2 regions of the Rossellomorea sp. NPDC071047 genome follow, and region 2 is predicted to be linked to the other one. Evidence: a T-box and tRNA genes for the amino acid it is inferred to sense, from the RefSeq annotation. Region 2 holds a T-box; the other holds one or more tRNA genes.
The links. A T-box is a leader RNA that pairs with one kind of tRNA and senses whether it is charged. The one in region 2 lies ahead of thrS (threonine--tRNA ligase), so its partner is inferred to be a tRNA-Thr.
Positions count from the first base shown of each region.

Region 1: it encodes a tRNA-Thr, which carries the amino acid that the T-box ahead of thrS (threonine--tRNA ligase) is inferred to sense. The anticodon was not compared.

Region 1 is NZ_JBNNJT010000004.1:1,238-5,729, forward strand. It holds tRNA gene ACQKFO_RS14360 (tRNA-Asp) at 1-68, opposite strand, end outside; tRNA gene ACQKFO_RS14365 (tRNA-Met) at 147-220, opposite strand; tRNA gene ACQKFO_RS14370 (tRNA-Ser) at 248-340, opposite strand; tRNA gene ACQKFO_RS14375 (tRNA-Ile) at 349-422, opposite strand; tRNA gene ACQKFO_RS14380 (tRNA-Met) at 452-525, opposite strand; tRNA gene ACQKFO_RS14385 (tRNA-Ala) at 603-678, opposite strand; tRNA gene ACQKFO_RS14390 (tRNA-Pro) at 686-762, opposite strand; tRNA gene ACQKFO_RS14395 (tRNA-Arg) at 770-846, opposite strand; tRNA gene ACQKFO_RS14400 (tRNA-Leu) at 904-992, opposite strand; tRNA gene ACQKFO_RS14405 (tRNA-Gly) at 1,000-1,074, opposite strand; tRNA gene ACQKFO_RS14410 (tRNA-Leu) at 1,083-1,167, opposite strand; tRNA gene ACQKFO_RS14415 (tRNA-Lys) at 1,208-1,283, opposite strand; tRNA gene ACQKFO_RS14420 (tRNA-Thr) at 1,307-1,382, opposite strand; tRNA gene ACQKFO_RS14425 (tRNA-Val) at 1,497-1,572, opposite strand; tRNA gene ACQKFO_RS14430 (tRNA-Glu) at 1,577-1,651, opposite strand; cyclic di-GMP riboswitch class I at 2,333-2,418, opposite strand; gene ACQKFO_RS14435 (N-acetylmuramoyl-L-alanine amidase) at 2,700-3,596, shown strand.
Region 2 is NZ_JBNNJT010000001.1:1,081,979-1,099,170, reverse strand. It holds gene ACQKFO_RS05765 (DUF3231 family protein) at 1-449, shown strand, start outside; gene ACQKFO_RS05760 (hypothetical protein) at 759-1,619, shown strand; gene ACQKFO_RS05755 (alpha/beta fold hydrolase) at 1,937-2,734, shown strand; gene ACQKFO_RS05750 (TIGR02206 family membrane protein) at 2,985-3,749, shown strand; gene ACQKFO_RS05745 (glycerol-3-phosphate acyltransferase) at 3,808-4,359, shown strand; gene ACQKFO_RS05740 (aminotransferase class V-fold PLP-dependent enzyme) at 4,395-6,005, shown strand; gene ACQKFO_RS05735 (LTA synthase family protein) at 6,002-7,858, shown strand; gene ACQKFO_RS05730 (hypothetical protein) at 7,951-8,313, opposite strand; gene ACQKFO_RS05725 (ATP-binding protein) at 8,427-9,698, opposite strand; gene ACQKFO_RS05720 (YitT family protein) at 10,109-11,011, shown strand; gene ACQKFO_RS05715 (hypothetical protein) at 11,219-11,530, shown strand; gene ACQKFO_RS05710 (undecaprenyl-diphosphate phosphatase) at 11,576-12,397, shown strand; T-box leader at 12,469-12,690, shown strand; T-box leader at 12,724-12,946, shown strand; gene thrS (threonine--tRNA ligase) at 12,998-14,212, shown strand; gene pyrH (UMP kinase) at 14,418-15,146, shown strand; gene ACQKFO_RS05695 (GNAT family N-acetyltransferase) at 15,189-15,665, shown strand; gene ACQKFO_RS05690 (4a-hydroxytetrahydrobiopterin dehydratase) at 15,734-16,027, opposite strand; gene ACQKFO_RS05685 (aromatic amino acid hydroxylase) at 16,024-17,192, opposite strand, start outside.

The DNA of each region.
Region 1 (4,492 bases), on a different contig from region 2:
GGACGGGACTCGAACCCGCGACCTCCTGCGTGACAGGCAGGCATTCTAACCAACTGAACTACCGGACCAAAGTTTTTTCGCGATAGCGAAAATAACTATCCATGCGTGACTCTTCAAGGATTATCCTATCCTAAGTCAAAATGGTATTGCGGGGACAGGATTTGAACCTGCGACCTTCGGGTTATGAGCCCGACGAGCTACCGAACTGCTCCACCCCGCGACGATATAAATATAGTGAAGGTAAACATGGAGGAGGAAGGGGGATTCGAACCCCCGCGGGCTGTTACACCCCTGTCGGTTTTCAAGACCGATCCCTTCAGCCGGACTTGGGTATTCCTCCGTGTATAATGGACCCTGTAGGACTCGAACCTACGACCGGACGGTTATGAGCCGTCTGCTCTAACCAACTGAGCTAAGGGTCCTTATAAATCGTACATTGTTTATTGAGTAATAGCGGCGGAGGGGATCGAACCCCCGACCTCACGGGTATGAACCGTACGCTCTAGCCAGCTGAGCTACACCGCCACGAAACATTTACTATTCAATTTGATTTTTGCTTAAGCGAAAATCAATGAAGTTAATTTTACTTTCGTAAAAAAACTTGGTGGAGCCTAGCGGGATCGAACCGCTGACCTCCTGCGTGCAAAGCAGGCGCTCTCCCAGCTGAGCTAAGGCCCCAAAGAAGTGGTCGGGAAGACAGGATTCGAACCTGCGACCCCTTGGTCCCAAACCAAGTGCTCTACCAAGCTGAGCTACTTCCCGAAATATATGGCGCGCCCGAGAGGAGTCGAACCCCTAACCTTTTGATCCGTAGTCAAACGCTCTATCCAATTGAGCTACGGGCGCTAAATGCTTTCTATTGTAGTAATGAATGGAAAGTTATTTTGCTGACGCAAAAAACTTTGGTGCCGAGGACCGGAATCGAACCGGTACGGTAGTCACCTACCGCAGGATTTTAAGTCCTGTGCGTCTGCCAGTTCCGCCACCCCGGCAAATTCTTGGAGCGGAAGACGGGATTCGAACCCGCGACCCCCACCTTGGCAAGGTGGTGTTCTACCACTGAACTACTTCCGCGAAACAAATGGTGCGGGTGAAGGGACTTGAACCCCCACGCCTTGCGGCGCCAGATCCTAAGTCTGGTGCGTCTGCCAATTCCGCCACACCCGCATGATAAGAAAATTAGATATTTCGAATTCACGAAAATCTTTGGTGAGCCATGAAGGACTCGAACCTTCGACCCTCTGATTAAAAGTCAGATGCTCTACCAACTGAGCTAATGGCTCATCTATACAAGTAAGAAACCAAATGGTGCCGGCAAGAGGACTTGAACCCCCAACCTACTGATTACAAGTCAGTTGCTCTACCAGTTGAGCTACACCGGCATATTTACTTTCATATGAAGTCTTAACGGAAAGTTACTTCACAGAAGCAATTCAAAAAAAAGATATTTTGCTTGCGTAATTTGTTGTAGTTTATTTTACTTGCGTAAAAAAACTTGGTGGAGGATGACGGGATCGAACCGCCGACCCTCTGCTTGTAAGGCAGATGCTCTCCCAGCTGAGCTAATCCTCCAAATTGGTGACCCATACGGGATTCGAACCCGTGTTACCGCCGTGAAAGGGCGGTGTCTTAACCGCTTGACCAATGGGCCATATCTATGTGAGTATCCCGCTTAAGGACATGTATAACTATAACAATTCATTTCGCAGAAGTCAACTTCTAAAAAATAAAAAAGAAAACTTTTTTCAACTTACTCATCTTAACAATTTTGTAAGCCGAAAAAGAATATACCATATTTATAAAGTTAATATCAATAGTCAATTTTAAAATCTCTTAATGTTTATTTCTAATTCAAATTCAAAACTTTTAATGATCCACTTCCCTATTTAGTTAAACTGATACCCCCTCAAATCCCTTCCCTCCATTTCAGTTATGGAAGGAAAACATACGTTATCAAAATATAAGCGAGTCTTCTTTTATGATTTTGGGAAAGAAGGACAGGTCCGTTGTCGCAAATTATTGTTTAGGCATAACGGGATTAAATAGAAAAAAGCAGCCAACCTCCTACATATAAGTTGGCTGCTTTTTTTCATATTAGCGTATTGCAAATTTCATCTTCCTTTATCTTTCCCTTTGTACCACTAATATAGGTTATCTAACTTCATTTCATGATACGTTATTTTTTCCTTCAGTTTCTTTTTGAGTCGGCAATCTAAACAGCCCTCTAGTAATACGAGATTGTAATGGATCCTCATAGAGTGCCATTGTAATTTCATTTGTGATAAAAATCGAGTCACCTTCATCATTTCTCCTCCACGTCGCAGGAGTACGTTTCGAAAACTGGCAAGCGTCGTCGTTAAGACATTAGCCCCTATAGTTTTGCGTCACCACTTTTCAATGGGTTTGCCTTTATCGTACGAATTATGAAAGATTGGTTTGTGATATACGAGCGAATGCACCTTCACTAGTGAAAGAATCATAGTTAAGTATAAGTCGTATTTACTACTTTTGAATAATACCATACTTTTCTTGATATCAAACCTTTTATTCCTAAAAGAATGATAAGGGACGGAGGAAACGGTCCCTTGTCCTAGGGAATTAGGGATTGGTAGTGACCGGGTAGACAAGGTGCCTGCGCCCAATCCACCGTAACCAATAAGACAAGCTGTGAATATATTACTAGTAAAGGGGGAATTTAGATGATTTATGTAGTATTAAGGGATGCTGGTCATGGATTAGAGACTCCTGGAAAGAGGTCTCCCTATATCAGCTCCCTGGGCAGGTCGATTAAGGAGAATGAGTTCAATGAACCTGTGAGTGAGTTTTTCGGGGATGAATTGAAGAGGCATGGGGTCATCATCCATGATATTTCACCAACGACCAAAGATGTCCCGTTGACAGCCAGAACAAATGAAGCAAATCGATTATTGAAGTTCTACATCAATAAATACGGCGCATCGAATGTGAAAATCGTGTTAGTAAGCTTTCATTTCAATGCATTTGATGGGTCTTTCAGCGGGTCAAACCCGAGCGGGATCTCTGTTCATATCCAACCTGGAAGCAAGTATGCAAGGGAACTGGCCAATAGCGTAGGGAAATATTTAAGGCAAGGGACCAAGCAAGTGTGGCGTGGAATCATTGAGCAGGACCTTCATATAACCAGGGAATTCGAAGGCGTCGCCATCCTGACGGAAAATGGGTTCATGGATCATCCCGAAGAAGCTAAACTTATGCTTGATAAAGACTACCAAAAAGAAGTGGCGAGAGAAGCCGCTAAAGGAGTACTGGAATATTTTAACTTGCCTTATTTCCCTGATACGCCTAAACCGACTGAAAAACCGAAGGAGGAAGATGATATGCTAGAGAAAGCGATTGTGATTGGTACATTTAATGATTATCCGGCAGCTGAATTATTGGCGAACAGATTAAAATGCCCGATTTATCCCCGCAATGCGATAAGTGGAAAAGTAGCAAAAGAACTGATTGTCTGCGGTGGGAAGAAAGATGGGTTAATCGCTGATAACATTGTCGTTCTTTCAGGGGCTGACCGTTACGATACGTATAGGAAAATTGAGGAGTATCTTAAACAGCTATAAGAGTGGACGTAGGGACAGGCTGACTGTCCCCGGTCCTCCTTTTCGGACACGGTCAATTACACACTTGGAGATTCCTGTTACTCTTAATCGATCCCTTCCTCTTACTCCATCAATTTGTTTTAGTTTCTTTAATAGATTATTCCGATTATGCCTGTCCAGCTTCTGTAGCATGCTTATGGTTATCCACATTTACTTTCATATCCGTCTTTCTATTTTAGATTTTCATCTAAGAAATAATTACTGTTTTGCTTCACCATGAATTCTACATATCTATGTACTTATTATTTCTGTCTAATTGTAGCGGGAAGAGAGCACCGATGACACCGCTATTCTTCTTAGTGTATTCATGAACTTTTGAAAACACCTTTGTGTGGCGCTGATTTTAAAGGATTTTGATTGATTAAACGGAGGACCCTGAGAAAGTATCCCGAAGTTTCTACATTTTCTTTATTAAAACGATTTTAAACTATGTTACCGAAACGATTAAATTTTGAGTTGTACAAATAATCATAACTGGAATTAATTCATTTGATAGCATCAGAAATTGTCCTCTGTTTCCCTCACTAGTAAGTGAATACGATTGTTTATTAAACTATATCTGTAATGTTGAAAGTCATCTCTATTCCTATACTTATTCAATTAAACGGATAATGGAAATTAGTTTATAAGAAAAGCGAAGAAAGATAGAAGCTTTATTACTTGAATCATCATATACGACATAAATCGTGAACATCCTTATTGAATGAGCACGAAAACTAAAAAACCAAGAGTGCAATAAAATCGCCACTCTTGGTTATTATTGTCTTGAAACATTCACTTTACATGAACTTGCAACGTTACTTACTTAAATGACATTATACCTGTATTGAAGTAACGCTTACTCAAAAATCGGACCA
Region 2 (17,192 bases):
TGAGCGAATTATTCTTTGTAATTGAGAGGAATTGCATCGGAATCATTCTATTGAAAGGATTTATACAAGTATCAAAAGATATCGAAGTGAAGAACTATCTCAAAAAAGGAAGAAAATTAAGTGAAAAGCAGATTACCACTTTTAATAATGTCCTGGTAAAAGATGATTCATTTCCCACTTATCCAGTATCCATGGAGGTAACAGATTCAAATGTGGCACCATTTTCAGAAAAATTAATGCTTTTTTTTATCTCTTCTTCAAACTCGGTTGGGCTGTCAACACTTTGTCACGCTATTACGATGTCTACAAGGAAGGACTTAGCCGTTCATTATACACTATTTGTGACAGAAGTCATGAAGTATGGTGCCGATGGTCTTAAACTTTTAGTTGAACGTGGATGGATGGAGCAACCACCGCAGCAGAAAAGTCGTGGGGATTTATGCGAATGATATCGATATGATTGGAGGTATATAGAAATGGTTTCGAAGATTCTTATTATTTTTCTAATTGGAATGATTATGCTGATGAAAGTTGATATAGTAAAAAATCGGGTTAAGAATGCATTGAGGTATAAGTTCTCTAGTGTTGTATCTGCATTTTATATAGTTCGGTAGTAAGAAATATGAAAGATAATGTATCCAAATCTTATTTTTAGGTTTGGATCTTTTATTTTCTTGTGGGTGAATTTGTTCATAAGTTACACTGTTAATAAGGAAAGCGTGTGCAAAGTAAAATCCAACTGGAAAGCGGGAGATAAAATGTCTATTACATACAGAAATTTTCAAGGGGAATACGATTTAGCTCTTCAATATGATTTCTGGAGAAAAATAACCTCCACACTTCCCTATGCCTGGAAACCGACAATGTCTCCAATATTATTTAAAGAACAAAAGGAATTTGACCCGAGATCACGGTGCTTTGCCTATGAAGGTGATGATCTTATTGGATACATGAGCTTTACGGGGAGAGGCGATTTTGTTTCTCTTGGTTACCCTTGGGTCTTACCAGGATATGAAGGGATTCAGGATGAATTGTTTGAGCGTGTATATGGTTTTGCTGTAAGCGATGAGTACGGAGGGAAGATTTTGGCTCAACGTTTTCGTGAACAGTGGGAGAATCAAATACTTTATTTTGAAGCAAAGGGATTTGAAATCACCAATGAATCCAAATTAATTGGCAGATATCTTTTGAATGTAGAAACCACAGATGATATTGAGTTTTCATGGAAGGTCTCCAATGAGTTTAGATTTGAAGATTGGCGTTCCATCATGGAGGAAAATGATGAAGGGAATGAAGCCCAAATCAAAATGATGAAAGAATACTATTCATCCGTTGACTTTGACTTTTCCATTGCTTTTTTTATTGAGGAACAGATGATTGGCGTCATGGGCATAACATTACGTGAAGATACAAAGTATAGTGAAGCATTGTCATTTGGGGTTTTACAAGAATTCAAGATTCATAAGGGTAAAATGATTTCTGTATTGATGAATGAGGCATGGTCAAGGGGGGCCGAAACGATTACATTTCATGCTTCAGATATCCCTGAAGAGGACATCCAAAAGGAATTGGGTTTAAGTGAGCTTACGAAAGATGTCATGTTGGTGAAGGAAGTATAGGCTTCTTGATATCGAACTGAAAAATATGATATTAACCGGGCTATTAATGTAAAAGATTTCTAAATTTGGCAGATAATTTCACGTCCATCACAAAATGTTCGGAATTTATTCAGCAATTTTATGACAAAGCAACTTCAGATAGTATAGAATAATAGATAATTAAGGTAAGGCTTCAAGAGCATAGAGTGACTCATGCAATTGTTTTGAAAATCGGTTTTCACATTAATGAGAGTTTATAGAAGTAAAACGGTTTTCGAATAATTGGCCAGATTCATTTCATTCTTTTGGTAGGTTGTGCTGTTTTAAGGAGAGAATTGATGCTAGAATACAACGTTCATCAAGGAGTCGGCAATGAGTATGTGGTGTTTCTCCATGGAATTGGGGGAAACTCAAGAATTTTCGGCAAGCAGCTCGATATATTCAAGAAATCCTATAATGTAATAACGATTCATTTGCCCGGGCATGGGGAGTCCCCAAGTGTAGAATCATATAATGAAAAATTCACAATTGATTTAAATGTGCGCGAAGTTCTTAAGGTGCTTGATCATCTGAAAGTGGAAAGGGCTCATTTTATCGGCATTTCCCTTGGCTCGGTTCTAATACACGCATTGCTTCAAACTGCTCCAAATCGCGTGAAAAGTGCCGTTTTAGGAGGGGGGATAACAAGGTTTAATTTACTATCCAACACACTTCTTAAAATTGGTGATGCAGTAAAAAATATGATTCCATTTATGTGGTTATATAAAATTTTCGCCTATATTATGATGCCTAAAAGCAATCACAAAGTTTCACGAAAATTATTCATCCGCGAAGCAAAGAAAATGAACCGGAATGATTTTCTCGGGTGGTATCGTCTTACCCCTTATGTAAAATCAACATATGCTTCTGTACAAGAAAGGGCTTCTCATATTCCCAAGCTTTATATATCAGGGAAAGAAGATCACCTATTTGTACAATCTCTTGATCAGGATACAAAAGGAGATCCATCTGCCACGAAAGTGTTCATTGAAGATTGTGGACATGTTTGTAATGTAGAGAAGCCAAGTGAATTTAATCGACTGGCTCTTGATTTCATTTATAAGAACCAGGGTGTACCATTACGCAAGGTTCAATAAAAACGGAAGTTTCCCATTTCTTTATCGAGATGGGAGTTTTTTTTTGTGAATGCCTGTATTCTCATGGAATGAAAATTAGAGAGTAGAATCTCTGTTAAGTAATCTGATGGTTTTAGTATTGGTATTTATGTCTACGGTTAAGGATTTAGTGGAAGGGAATAGGAGGAATGGAGGACGATGATTGGGTGATATTCTTTTGGAGGTCCGTCCCTTAAAGGAATTGAAGAAGCGTTAAGAGAATATAGTACCTATGGGTGTGGTAAAGGCGGGTGAGGGTTTGTTGAAAGAGATGATGAATTTTAGGTATGATGAGTATCCTTTTGAGTTGTTTTCGGTTTCCCATTTGGCAGCGATGATTGTCTCGTTTGGATGTATGATCGGTTTGTATGTCCTTAGAAATCGACTAAGCGGCAGAGGTAAGGCTGTGATTAAATGGCTTCTCGTGGTGCTGCTGGTTTTGAGTGAAGCATTATTTCAAATTTGGTACATTATCAATGATCAATGGGATATAGCCATTAATTTGCCATTTCAATTATGTTCCATCTCATTATATCTGTGCACAATCATGCTAATTACGAAAAACTATAGAATCTTTGAAATCAGTTTTTTTGCGAGTATGACAGGTGCTTTTATTGCTATCATGACACCTGAGTTGTTTTTTGGTTATCCCCACTTTCGTTATTTTCAATTTTTCTTAGCACATTTGGCGATTGTATTATCCTGTTTGTACATGGTATGGGTCGAAGGCTTAACATTGATGTTCCGGTCTATGGTGAGGGCATTCATCGCTTTAAATCTGATTGCTGTCATCGTGTTCATAGTGAACAGATTGGTAGGGGCAAACTATATGTTTCTTTCTCATAAGCCGTATAATTCAAGTCCCATAGACTATTTAGGCGAGTATCCCTACTATCTCCTGGCTCTTGAAGGTGTCGCGCTAATATTATTCAGCCTTCTTTATTTACCGTTTTATCTCTTAGAAAATAGGAAAAGTAGAGGAAATGTAAATACATGAAACTTTCCTGGGTTTCAATTCGTCTATTAACATATAAGAAAAGTCAGGTGTAGGGATGATGAGTAATAGTATAATGATAAGTATTATCATTTTGGTTTCTTACAGTCTAGGAAGTATAACAGGTGCTTATTATATAGTGAAAATGTTTACCGGAGAAGATATCCGTAAACTGGGGAGCGGAAATGTCGGCGCGACGAATGCAGGTCGGGCTATAGGAAACAAAGGCTTTCTTCTGACGCTGCTGATAGATGCCGGGAAAGTGATTCTTGCATTAATGATCACGGCACAATTGGCAGAAGGTGAGAGTTTCTTTGTTCTCAGTTCTATATTTGTTATGATCGGTCATCTGTTTCCAATACAGCTTGGACTTCACGGTGGAAAGGGAGTAGTTGCTTACTTAGCAACTGCATTATTTCTTAACCCCCTTACCATTGGGATTTTCGCCATCACTATGGGAATCTCATATATGATATTAAGAAAATACACCATCGCAGGTTTTCTTTCGATGGCAACCATTCCGATTACGGCATATGTGATTGAGGGTTCATTCACCATTTTTATCGGATTATTGTCACTTTTTTTGACAGTTCTGTTGGTCCATAAACGATAACTGAAGTAAACTGCGGATACATAGGAGGTACGAGAATGGAAAACCTTTCTCTTCAGTATAAAATTGCAAGTGAATCAAATGAGTTTCAACAAATCTATGCATTAAATTATCAGACCTTTGTAGAAGAAATACCTCAACACGAAGGAAATCCAGAACGCAAACTGATTGATAAGTTTCATGATGAAAATACATATGTTATTGCTAAAGATGAAGGTGAAGTGGTGGGCATGATCGCGGTTCGTGCCAAGCGTCCCTTCTCTTTGGATTTAAAACTGAAAAATCTAAATGAATATTTGCCGGCTGATGCCGTTCCATGTGAAATTCGATTATTATCCGTAAAAGATGCATATAGAAGTACGAGGGTCTTTTATCAATTATGTGAGCGTTTAGTATCCTTTTGTTTGGAAAAAGGTTATACGATGGCTCTCATTTCAGGAACGGTTCGTCAGCTAAAGTTGTATAAACGAATCGGTTTTCAGCCTTTTGCCGATCTAGTGGGGGAGGAGGGTGCGAAATTTCAGCCAATGTATTTAACCCGTCATAGCTTCGAAAATTCGACGAAAGCATTTCAGCGATTAATGATTCGCAAAACAGAAAGTTCAGTTCCGCTTTCTTTCCTTCCTGGACCGGTTCCCCGTCATGAAAAGGTAGAAGAAGCGTTCAAAGGGGAAGCCACTTCTCATAGAAGCAACGCGTTTATTAATGAAATGGATGAAGTAAGAAGATCATTATGCAAAATAACAAACGCAAACTATGCAGAAGTTGCAGTGGGAACGGGCACCCTATCTAATGATATGGTTGCAGCTCAGCTGAAATGTCTGCCAGGCAGCGGCTTAATACTTGCAAACGGAGAATTTGGATACAGGTTGATTGATCATGCAAACAGATTTGATTTACATTTTCATACGTTCGAAAAGGACTGGAATGAAGCAATTTCATTAGGCGAAGTAGAAAGCTTACTCCAGGAAAATCAAAATATTAATTGGCTTTGGACGGTTCATTGTGAAACGTCGACAGGCTACTTGTATGACCTGAAAGGGTTACTTTCTCTGTGCAAAAGGTATGGAGTGGAGCTATGCGTCGATGCCTGCAGTTCGGTTGGGACCATTCCAGTGGACTTTAAGGAAGTGTACTTCGCCACAACGGTAAGTGGGAAGGGCTTAGGCTCTTATCCCGGCCTCGCCATTGTATTTCATCGAGATGGAATACAGCCCAGCCCCACAATTCCAAGGTACCTAGATATGGGAGTGTATGAGGTGAATGGAAGTATCCCATATACCCACTCATCTAATCTAGTAAGGGCGCTAAGTGAGGCACTGCATTTTATGGAGTATGAGTTTCATAAATATTTAGCTCTGAGAGTAAGGTGTGTGTTAACTCAAGGAGGATTTCATATACTAGGGGATGAAAACTATTCTCCAGGTGTGATTACAATTGCACTGGAGAGGGAACAGTGTAGTAGACAGTTTGGTGATGTATGTAAAGCTAGAGGCATTTTATTAAGTTATGAAAGTGACTATTTAGTAAAGCGAAATTGGGTGCAGGTAGCACTTATGGGAAGACAAAACGAAAGAAAGGTTTTGGAAGCAATGAAAATACTCAACAAAGAATATCAAAGCAATGTCGATTCAAGGGTTGTGAAATGAGTAGATTATCCCGTTTTATAACTCGATTTAAGACATACAAATTAATTGGGTTTGCACTCGTAACCTTATGGTTAAAAACCGTATTAGTTTCTTTTATTGGGTTTAATTTACATATCGAATCCTTCTTGGACTTATTACTCATCATATTTAATCCTCTCGGTTCATTAATGCTATTAATCGGTTTCAGTTTTTACTTCTCAAAGAGAATAAAACCCGCTGTTGTCATCCTTGCTATGGGGATTGCAACCGGGCTTTTATACGGTGATCTATTATATTATCGATTTTATTCAGATTTCGTTACCGTTCCGATTTTATTTCAGTTTAAAAATGTGGGGGGGATCGGACCAAGTACCTTTGAACTGATGAGTCCCTGGGACCTCCTCTTAATTGTAGATTTTCTTCTTGTAGGGTGGTTATTAAAGGAAAAGTGGACGTCTACCTCTTCCATAAAGGTCTCAAGAAGGTGGAAGCTTTCATACATCGGGCTGAGTCTAGTGTTACTACTTGTAACAGTAGGATTAGGGCTGATGAAATCCCCATATTTATTTGCTGAATCATATGACAGAGAGCAATTGGTCAAATCAGTGGGACCATACAATTATCACTTATATGATATCGGTGTTGAAGCTACGGTACCTTTCACCAAGATGCTTGCCAGTAAATCAGATACAGAAGCGTCCATTAAATATACACAATCCAAGAAACATAACAACTCAGATTTGTTCGGTGTTGCCGACGGAAAAAATGTTGTATTGATCAGTATGGAATCTACCCAAAATTTTGTCATCAACCAAAAAGTCAACGGAGAAGAAATCACACCGTTTTTAAATTCTTTAATCAAGGATAGCTTTTATTTCAATCAAATTTATGATCAGACAGCTCAAGGGAAAACGTCAGATTCTGAATTCATGATCGATACGGGGTTATACCCATTAGCAAGCGGTTCAGCATTTGTTCGCAAACCGGATAATCGTTATAAAAGCATGCCTCACATCCTGGAAAAGAAAGAGGATTATTATGCGGCAGTTTTCCATGGGAATGATCGTACTTTTTGGAATCGTGAAAAGATGTACGAATCGTTAGGCTACAACCGCTATTTTTCAAAAAGGGATTTCACGGTAACGGAAGAAAACTCTGTTAACTACGGTTTAAAGGATATCCCGTTCTTTGAGCAATCCATTTCGTATCTTGAGAAATTACCTCAACCGTTTTACACCCGTTTCATTACACTGACCAATCACTTTCCTTTTTTATTAGAAGAAGAGGATAAACTTATTCCAGAGGCTTCAACAAATGAGGATGTTGTGAACCGTTACGTAACAACCGTACGTTATGAGGATGAAGCGATTAAATCATTGTTTAACAGGCTCAAGAAAAATGGAATGTATGAAAACACAATTTTTGTACTATATGGAGACCATTATGGCATCTCCGAAAAATATGAAAATGGAGTGTTCGAGCTATTAGGGCAGGAAGACACTCCGGTAAATCATGTGAAACTTCAACAAGTTCCACTCATTATCCATGTGCCTGGTGAAAAGGGTAAAACGATCGAGACGATAGGGGGAGAAATCGATATTCGTCCAACCATTCTCCATTTATTAGGGATTAAAACGAAGGATAATCTTTCATTTGGACATAATCTCTTCACTCGGAAAGAAGATCATCCTGTTATTTTCAGGGATGGTGACTTTGTAACTGAAAAGTATGTCTTTAAAGACAATGTTTGCTATGATACAACTGAAGCATCGACTTCTGAATCAGTATGTGAGCCGTTTAAAGAAATCGTAAGAAAAGAGTTAGGCATGTCTGATGATATTATTTACGGAGATTTGTTGAGGTTCTTAGATTAGATGAAGAAAACCCGGCTCTACTAAAGAGTCGGGTTTAGTCATTCGTATATAATCATCGATAATATTATTATGTAAACTTAAGTCATTCTAATTCATTCTCGATTTCCTGTAAGATCTATTTCAGAATTCATTTCATAGAATCTTCCATTAAAGCCGATCACTTCTAAACTTAATAGGCGTTTCGGGTCATTTAGGCTCATGTAGTGTCTGTTTATACGTAATGTAAATAGTCCAGGAGAATAGGCTCCGTTTCCATCTGCAAGCTTAATCCTCTCTGTAATGTTCCCATTCCCACTTTCCAATTCAATGATAGAGCAGTCTTTATTGCAATCAATATTGTATTCTTCTTGCAGCCATAGGGTAAAATCTTTTTCTGTCGGCTTATTGAGAATGGTTATAATGCAAAGTGTTACGATTAGACCTATTAGAAATAGGAATGTCCCTCTTTTGCTCATTGTATTTAGCCTCCCATCAGGTTGTAGAGCCCTGGAAAATCTTGATAAATCAAGTGTATCATAGATTAAGGGAGATGAGGTTATTCCAATAAAAAAGCTCAGGATACAATACCCTAAGCTTTTGGTGACGATGATTGTTTGGTTGTAAGGGGTAGACGAATTTTCACGACGGTACCCTTATTCAACTCACTTTCGTACTCAATCATTCCACCCATTTCACGGATAATCTTATTCGTCACCATGCTTCCAAGCCCGGTGCCCTTTGTTTTCGTGGTGTAAAAAGGTAAACCGATCTTTTTCAACTCATCCCCGTTCATTCCTTTTCCCGTGTCTGAAATATTGATTACCACATTGTCCCTGGAAGAGTCTTCTTTTAATAAAATGGTGATTTCCCCATGTTCCTCAATGGATTCAATTCCGTTTTTTATGACGTTCATAATCGCTTGCTTCATATGATGCTCATCACCCTTAATATAATGGGTGTCATTTTGGTTGAATAGTATCGATGTATTCGAATAGGAGGCAAATGGTCTTAGTAAGTCGACACAGTCCTGTAGCACTCTTTCCAGGTTGAGTGTAGACAGCTGAAATTCACTTGGTCTTGCTACGCTAAGGTAGTCTGTGATGATTTTATTCGTACGATCTAATTCATTCAGTATAAGAGGGGAATACCTTTTAAACTGTTCATCCTCAGTGTCCTCGCTTAGATGCTGTATGAATCCTCTTACGGTTGCAAGGGGATTGCGAATCTCATGGGCAATAGAAGCCGCCATCTGTCCCACCATATTCAATTTGTCGAGATACATCATTTCTTCGATTTGTCTGTTCGTGTGAATCAAATGTTCAATAATGAACACCAAAGCCACAAAAGTAAAATAGAAAACAGTGAAATAAATGAAATAAAACTGCAAATGAAGAATAGGGATAAAGCTATTGATAATCGTGATGTAAAACAATGAATGAAACAGGAAGATGATCGTACTCCCCAGTAATTTATATTGTGTCTTTAATAACATCTTACGAAAGAGAATACCTATTACAAACGCAAGGACCGAGACTGCTATTCCAACCATGACATAAGGACCGCCTATCAAATAGCGGAAAATGATCACACAACCTAAAACGATCGATCCTGATAATAATCCGGCGTAGATCGTTGCTATTAAAATGGCGATCATTCGTAAGTCAAAATGAGTTTTTCCAAGGGTTTCAATAGGATAAAGCATACACAATAAAGCCCCAAAGGATGCAATCAGACCATATGTGATTTTATGTTTAAAATGTGGAACTTGTTTTTCTTTAAATGGAAATAATACGTTAGCATTATATGTAAATGACAACAAGATTGTAATATTGACCAACAAAGTTTTGATTAATGTAATCAAAGAAAAGCCTCCAAAACCTAATTTACCTGGAAACAGAAATCAGTTCCAGCCTATCCAAAATATGAATATACAAGTATTAAAAATACTTTATTTTACCCTTTGAGTCAAATTTAATTATCTGAGGGACGGACCTGGAATTTATTAATGTTAAAATGGTTAGATAACTTGATTATCATGATTAAAACAAGGTATTCGTTATATCAAAGAAAGGTGGAAGGTGCTCATTTAGAGGTCCGTCCCTCACTATAAGCAGGTATTTTGAAGGTGATGATAGAATATATAAGTTATACAAGCCGGTTTTTATGGGCCTTGATGGATTGGTTTTGTGTATGTTACATAGATCATTTTGATTCCAGTGAGATGAGTTCAGTAGTTGTCGCGGGATGTTTATCTTTGGAGGAGGAATGAAGATGATTGATGGACAGGTAATAAATCAATTGCAGCAAGTTAAAATAAAGCATAAGAAGATTCCCCTTAAAGAGGTAGTGAAAAGAGCTGTTCTCATCACCATCGGGGCGATGATCATGGCGGTTGGACTTGAAATATTTCTAGTTCCGAACCAGGTGATTGATGGAGGAATCGTTGGTGTCTCGATTATGCTCTCCCATATTACAGGCGTTAAGCTTGGTCTTTTCATCTTTATCCTTAACATCCCCTTTTTCTTCATCGGATATAAACAAATCGGTAAAACCTTCGCATTCTCTACTCTATACGGAATTATCATACTATCGATTTCAACTACTTTTCTTCACCCCGTAGCTGCCTTCACCCAAGACATTCTGCTGGCTTCTTTATTCGGCGGGATCGTTCTAGGAATAGGGGTGGGTATGGTCATTCGTTACGGTGGATCTCTTGATGGCACGGAAATCCTTGCTATTTTATCAAGTAAAAAGCTGCCATTCTCTGTCGGTGAAATCATCATGTTCGTCAATCTGTTCATTTTGGCTTCTGCCGGATTTGTATTTAGCTGGGATAGAGCCATGTATTCACTTCTTGCCTATTACGTAGCTTTTAAAATGATAGATATTACCATTAAAGGTCTGGATGAATCCAAATCGGTTTGGATCATAAGTGAAAATTACAAGGAAATCGGTGATGCCCTCTTACACCGTCTGGGGAGAGGAGTGACCTATTTGAAGGGAGAGGGGGCTTTTTCAGGAGATGATAAGAAAGTGATATTCTGTGTCATCACTCGTCTGGAGGAAGCGAAACTGAAAGACATCGTTGCAGAACATGATCCGTCCGCCTTTCTAGCCATTGCGGATATAGCAGAGGTAAGAGGTGGAAGATTTAAGAAGAAAGATATTCATTAGACGTAAGAGGAAAGCGCGGTAGAGGGAAGCCCTTTACTGTGCTTTTTATTGATTTGTATCTGAAAATCAATAAATTTGGCTATTATCGTGAAAATTCAGGCTGATGATTCATTGGAATTGACTGTTCAGTAGCTTACAATTCCTTATTGTCGTCCCCTGTCGGTTATAGTATGATTAGCTAGATTATCACGAGAGGGGGGAAGAAGAGTGAAGGAAATCATGTTGCTTGTGCTATTTTGCTCTTTTGGATTTTTCCAGCAGATAAACGATGTTCAGGCTCACTGGGAAGATGAAGTCATTCAGGATCAAGCTCATATGGCTGAACTTGACGATGATTCTTTCTCATTAACTTCTTCTATAATAAAGAAGAAAATAGAAGATAAAAGCAGAGCTCCTTTTAAAAGAGTTCTGCCTCTAATTCCTCCCACACTTTTCGATGACGGACTAAATTCCCAATATCGTGGGGATTCAACCGGGTTTGGGGTCATCGTGAAATATCACTCCAACTATCTTTCATGACTGTCATATACACAGTATGATCAAACGATAAGAGGAGAAATGTAAATGGAAGTCATCATGTTAATAAAAGCATTCATATTGGGAATGGTTGAAGGGTTAACGGAGTTTGCTCCTGTATCTTCCACCGGCCATATGATTGTAGTAGACGATTTATGGATCCAATCGAAAGAAGTATTGGGTAAATATCCGGCAAATACGTTCAAAGTTGTGATCCAACTAGGCTCAATTTTAGCAGTTGTCATTGTATTTAGAGAGAGATTTAAAGATTTACTCGGATTTAATCAACGTAACGCAAGTAAATCGTCCAATTTAAAAATAACCCACATACTGGCTGGATTAATTCCTGCAGTGATTCTAGGCTTGTTATTTGAGGATTATATCGACGAGCATCTTTTTTCGCTTAATACAGTTCTCGCTGGTTTAACGATCGGTGCTTTCCTCATGATTGCAGCCGATTTGTTTCGTCCCAAAAGCGTTACAGTGGAAAACGTCGATCAGATGACGCATAAAAAAGCGCTGGTGATCGGGCTTATTCAGTGCCTATCATTATGGCCGGGTTTTTCGCGGTCAGGATCCACCATTTCGGGGGGGGTTTTACTTGGATTAAGCTACCGGGCAGCATCGGATTTCACCTTCATAATGGCGGTTCCGATAATGCTGGGTGCAAGTTCGCTTTCTCTTATGAAGAACTGGATGTATTTCACCCCTGAGTTTTTACCATTTTTATCGGTGGGATTCTTAAGTGCATTTGTATTTGCTTATTTGTCGATACATTTTTTTCTGAAGATAATTAATAAAATCAAGCTAATTCCTTTTGCGATCTACCGACTTATTCTAGTCGCGATTATTTTTCTTGTTTTTATTTAATCACTCTTGACAGTTAGAAAATACTACCATATAATTTCAATAACAAATTTCTTTTAAGTTGAATATACTATACGAAAGCAAAGAAGAGGACATGATTCATTCCTTTTTATCTTGATCAGAGAACAGGGTCGCAGGCTGAGAGCCCTGAAGAGAAAAGAATGATTTACCACCTCGGAGCTATTATGGTGAAATTTGAGTATCCATAATCGGGAAAACCGTTATCTTACTTAAGCGAAGAGTAATATTTTACACTTCTGAATTAGGGTGGAACCACGACCGCACTCGTCCCTTGGTTAGGGATGGGTGCGGTCTTTTATTAATTGAATAAAAAAGTGATGAAGAGGACACGAATCATTTGCTATTTTCTAACCAGAGAACAGGGTCTATAGGCTGAGAGCCCTGAAGAAAAGGAAATGATTTACCACCTCGGAGCTATTATGGTGAAAAGTCAGTATCCATAATCGGGAAAACCGTTATCAACTTTGAGCGGAGAGCTTTTGTTTAGCACTTCGGAATTAGGGTGGTACCACGACCGCATTCGTCCCTTGCCAGGGATGAATGCGGTTTTTTCTATATAAAAAATGATTAGGAGGAAACAATATGTCAGTTCAATCTGAAGTGGATAAAAGAAATCACAGGAAATTAGGTCAGGAGCTGGAGTTATTTGTATCGATGGAGGAAGCGCCGGGAATGCCCTTTTATTTACCGAAAGGGATGCTATTACGTAATGAATTAGAAGACTTTTGGAAGAAAGAGCATCGGAAAGCAGGATACCAGGAGATTAGAACTCCCATTATGATGAAGCAGGAGCTATGGGAAAAGTCAGGTCACTGGGATCATTACCATGAGAATATGTATTTCTCAGAGGTAGATGATCAGAAATATGCGATCAAGCCAATGAGTTGTCCAGGGGCTGTCTTGATCTATAAAAGCAAGAGAAGAAGTTATCGGGAATTACCCCTTCGTTACGGTGAATTGGGATTAGTTCATCGACATGAGCTATCGGGTTCATTAAGCGGACTATTGAGGGTCCGTTCCTTCACTCAGGATGACGCTCATCTATTTGTCAGGGAAGATCAGATTCGGTCGGAGCTTCATAAAGTATTGGATCTTATCGATCTTTTCTATAGCAAATTCGGGTTTGACTATAAGGTTGAGCTTTCGACTCGTCCTAAAGATTTTATGGGCTCCGTTGCATTATGGGATAAAGCTGAAGGAGATTTGGAAGGTGTATTAAAAGAAAGAGGAGTCAATTATCATATTAATAAAGGGGATGGTGCTTTCTACGGACCAAAAATAGATTTTCATATATTGGACGTTATTGGTCGAAGCTGGCAATGTGGAACAGTGCAACTTGATTTCCAAATGCCTGAAAAATTTGAGTGTGAATATATTGGAGAAGACAATGGGACAGTCAAACCGATTATGATTCATCGAGCGATTTACGGTTCGATCGAACGCTTTATGGCAATCATCATTGAACATTTCGGTGGAGATTTTCCACTTTGGTTAGCTCCTTACCAGGTCAAAATCCTTCCGATTTCCAAAGCGCATTTCCAATATGCTCAAGGTGTGAAGTTTCAATTGGAAAGAGAAGGGTTTAGGGTAGAAGTCGATGATCGTGTTGAAAAAGTCGGTCTGAAAATCAGAGAAGCAGAGATGCAAAAAGTTCCTTATATGATGGTAATAGGAGACAAGGAGGTCGAGAGTGATACTATTTCGTTACGTAAAAGGAAGGAAGGAAACGTAGGTATGTTGAAGGTAAAAGAAGTTATGTTGAAATTACAAGAAGAGCTAAACGGCTTGAATAGTTAGACAAACACAAACTAAAAAGTACACTTGACCATTTCCTGTATTTTCTATACAATTAGAGAAGGAAAATTCTGAATAGTGCGAGAGGAGGAGAAGGAATGTTCATCAATCGTCAATTATATTTCAGCATTTCTTCTCCTATAAAAAGAACTAAAAGGGTATTCATTTCCTTTTTAGTTCTTTTTTTATGTCCAGGGGAGGAAAATAGATGAGATACAAGCGTGTGTTAATTAAATTAAGTGGTGGAGCGTTGGCGGATAAGGAAGGAAATAACTTTGGCACTGAAGAGCTTAATCACATTGCAGGCGAAATCATGTCGATCGTCAATATGGGGATTGAAGTTTCCATAGTTGTGGGCGGTGGCAATATATTTCGAGGAAGCCTGGCAGATACATGGGGAATAGAACGTGTAGAAGCGGATAGTATTGGAACTCTCGGAACCATCATCAACAGTTTGATGCTTAGAGGTGTGTTGAAAAGTAAGACCGACAAAGAAGTTCGAGTGATGACTTCTATTCCTGTTTCAACGGTAGCCGAACCATATATTCGCCTTCGCGCCGTTCACCATCTTGACAAAGGATATATTGTTATTTTTGGTGGAGGAAACGGTCAACCCTTCGTAACGACGGATTACCCAAGCGTTCAAAGAGCCATCGAAACGAATAGTGAGGCCATCCTGGTAGCAAAGCAGGGGGTCGATGGTGTTTTCACGAGCGACCCAAAACGGGATAAAAAGGCGAAGATGTACCACAATTTAAATTATGATGACGTGGTAACGAATAATATTAAAGTTATGGATCAATCAGCTCTGCTGTTAGCAAGGGACTACAAACTCCCTGTACACATATTTAACTTCGACCAGGCAGGAATCATGGAGAAAATATGCTCCGGTCAGAAACGTGGAACACTGATTAATCACGAAGAGACGAGACTTTGAATGGACATTTCGTTTACATAAATATAGATGGGGGAGCTAAAGATGGATTATTCTTTTCAAATCATAACTCAGGAGCAAGCTGAGCATATTGCCTACAACTGGAAATATGATGGGGAATTTGCATTTTATGATCTTACAGCGGATGAAGAGGATTTGGCGGAATTCATAGATGGAGAGCAACGTGGAAACTCAACCTATGCTGTCCTTCACCATGGGGAAATGATTGGTTTTTACACATTTAATGTATTAAATGAGTCGACTATTGATATCGGTTTAGGCATGCACCCGAATCTTACAGGAAAAGGAAAAGGTGAGGCGTTCACCAAGGCTGGTGTTGATTTCTCGATCACAAGGTATGCTCCGGAAAACTTGACTTTGTCTGTAGCCGCCTTCAATAATCGTGCGATCAAGGTGTATAAGAAAGTAGGGTTCGTTCCTATAGGAACATTCATTCAAGAAACAAATGGAAGTCGTTATGAATTTATCAAAATGAATTATTCCCTTAGTAAAAGAGGATAGGGATAGCATAATGGAAAGATAAACTCCATTGAGCATAAGAGACAGCCACGTGTGGCCGTCTCTTTTGTTTACACCATTTCCTTATAGAACTTTTCATACCTGTGGGCCACATCAAAGTCCAAAACCGTGAGGCCATTTTCATTCCAAGAGGTCAACTCTACAATAACCAATTTGTATTGAATCGTTATAAAAGGATGATGATTCATTTCCTCGGCTGCCTCTGCCATTTTGTTGACAAACCGTATTCCTTCAAGGTAATCCTTGAATCGATAGCGCCGTTCAATCCATTTCTCTTCTTTTAAGCGCCATTTCTCAAGAGTTTTAAGATTTTGAGCAATGGCAGTTTCACTTAACTTCCTCATATTGTAACTCCTTTCCTACCAAAAATGACATCAAGACCATTTTGAATAAGACGTGCAAACCGATCCTGCTTACTTAAAACAAATAAATCTTTTAGAAGTTCTTCCTTTAACTGTGATTCTGGCTTGTGAATCTGTAGAAGTTCAATAATTTCAAGTCTAAGCAGCCACTCTTCAGGGAAATCCTCATTCAGCTTGCCTACTATACTATGAATAAGATCTCCGGAAAAGGCTACTTCTCTCAGTTCCCTGACCTCTTTGAAGAGGCTGTCCAATGGTGTAAGTTCACGATACCCGAAATCCTCTTCTTTAATAAGAGGGGTGTCCCCGAAGAAAGCATCATAATCTGCCGCATGTGGCCGTGCTGAGACGATTTCACTGCCTACTGCCAAATCGTATGTTCCCCAAGAAGGGTGGAATAATACAAGGTCACCCAAAGTCACCATACATTCATCAATTGATATGAGAACAAGATGATGCTGGTGAAAGACAAGATTCGTCACATGTCCAGAAACTTCAATCCCACCATCAAACGTTATCTGCATTATTTTATTCATCTCAATGCCAAGCTTTCTTAAATCCGCTTCGGTCTGGTTCTCAAGAATGGTGCCATCCTGAAGGGTCCCAATTGGTGCACCGAAGCCATCAGCGTGATGATCTGTCCCGTGATGATGCAGTTGCTCGTTTTGGATGGAAAGTGAAGTAGGCCCTGCGGTTTTGACGTAGATAGCCTCACCATGCTCATTTTTTATGACTTCTTTAAAGATGCCTGTGACTTGTATTCCTGAATTGTATTCGATATGTGCAAGTTGATTAGAATCAATGGCTTTATCTATAGCTCCTGTTCCACCTTTTCGGAAAGCCATCGTCTCTCCGAATTTCTCGACTTCTTCAATGAGTTGTTCAAAACTTTCACAAACAAATAATTGAGTCTGCATGGAGGTAACATCATAGCTGGTATGGATGGCGTCTTCGATGGAGAACGGCCTTTTGATCACTTCACTTGATAAACAGTGCTTGCTTTCTCCAACCGATGAAAGCAGTCCTGCACCGAAGATCTTCGGTTGATGAAAATCACCGATTAAACCGAATTCCACCGTCCACCAAAAGATTCGTGAAATTTGTTCTGCTTCAGATAGACCGGAAACGGCCTCTTGCTTTTCAATTA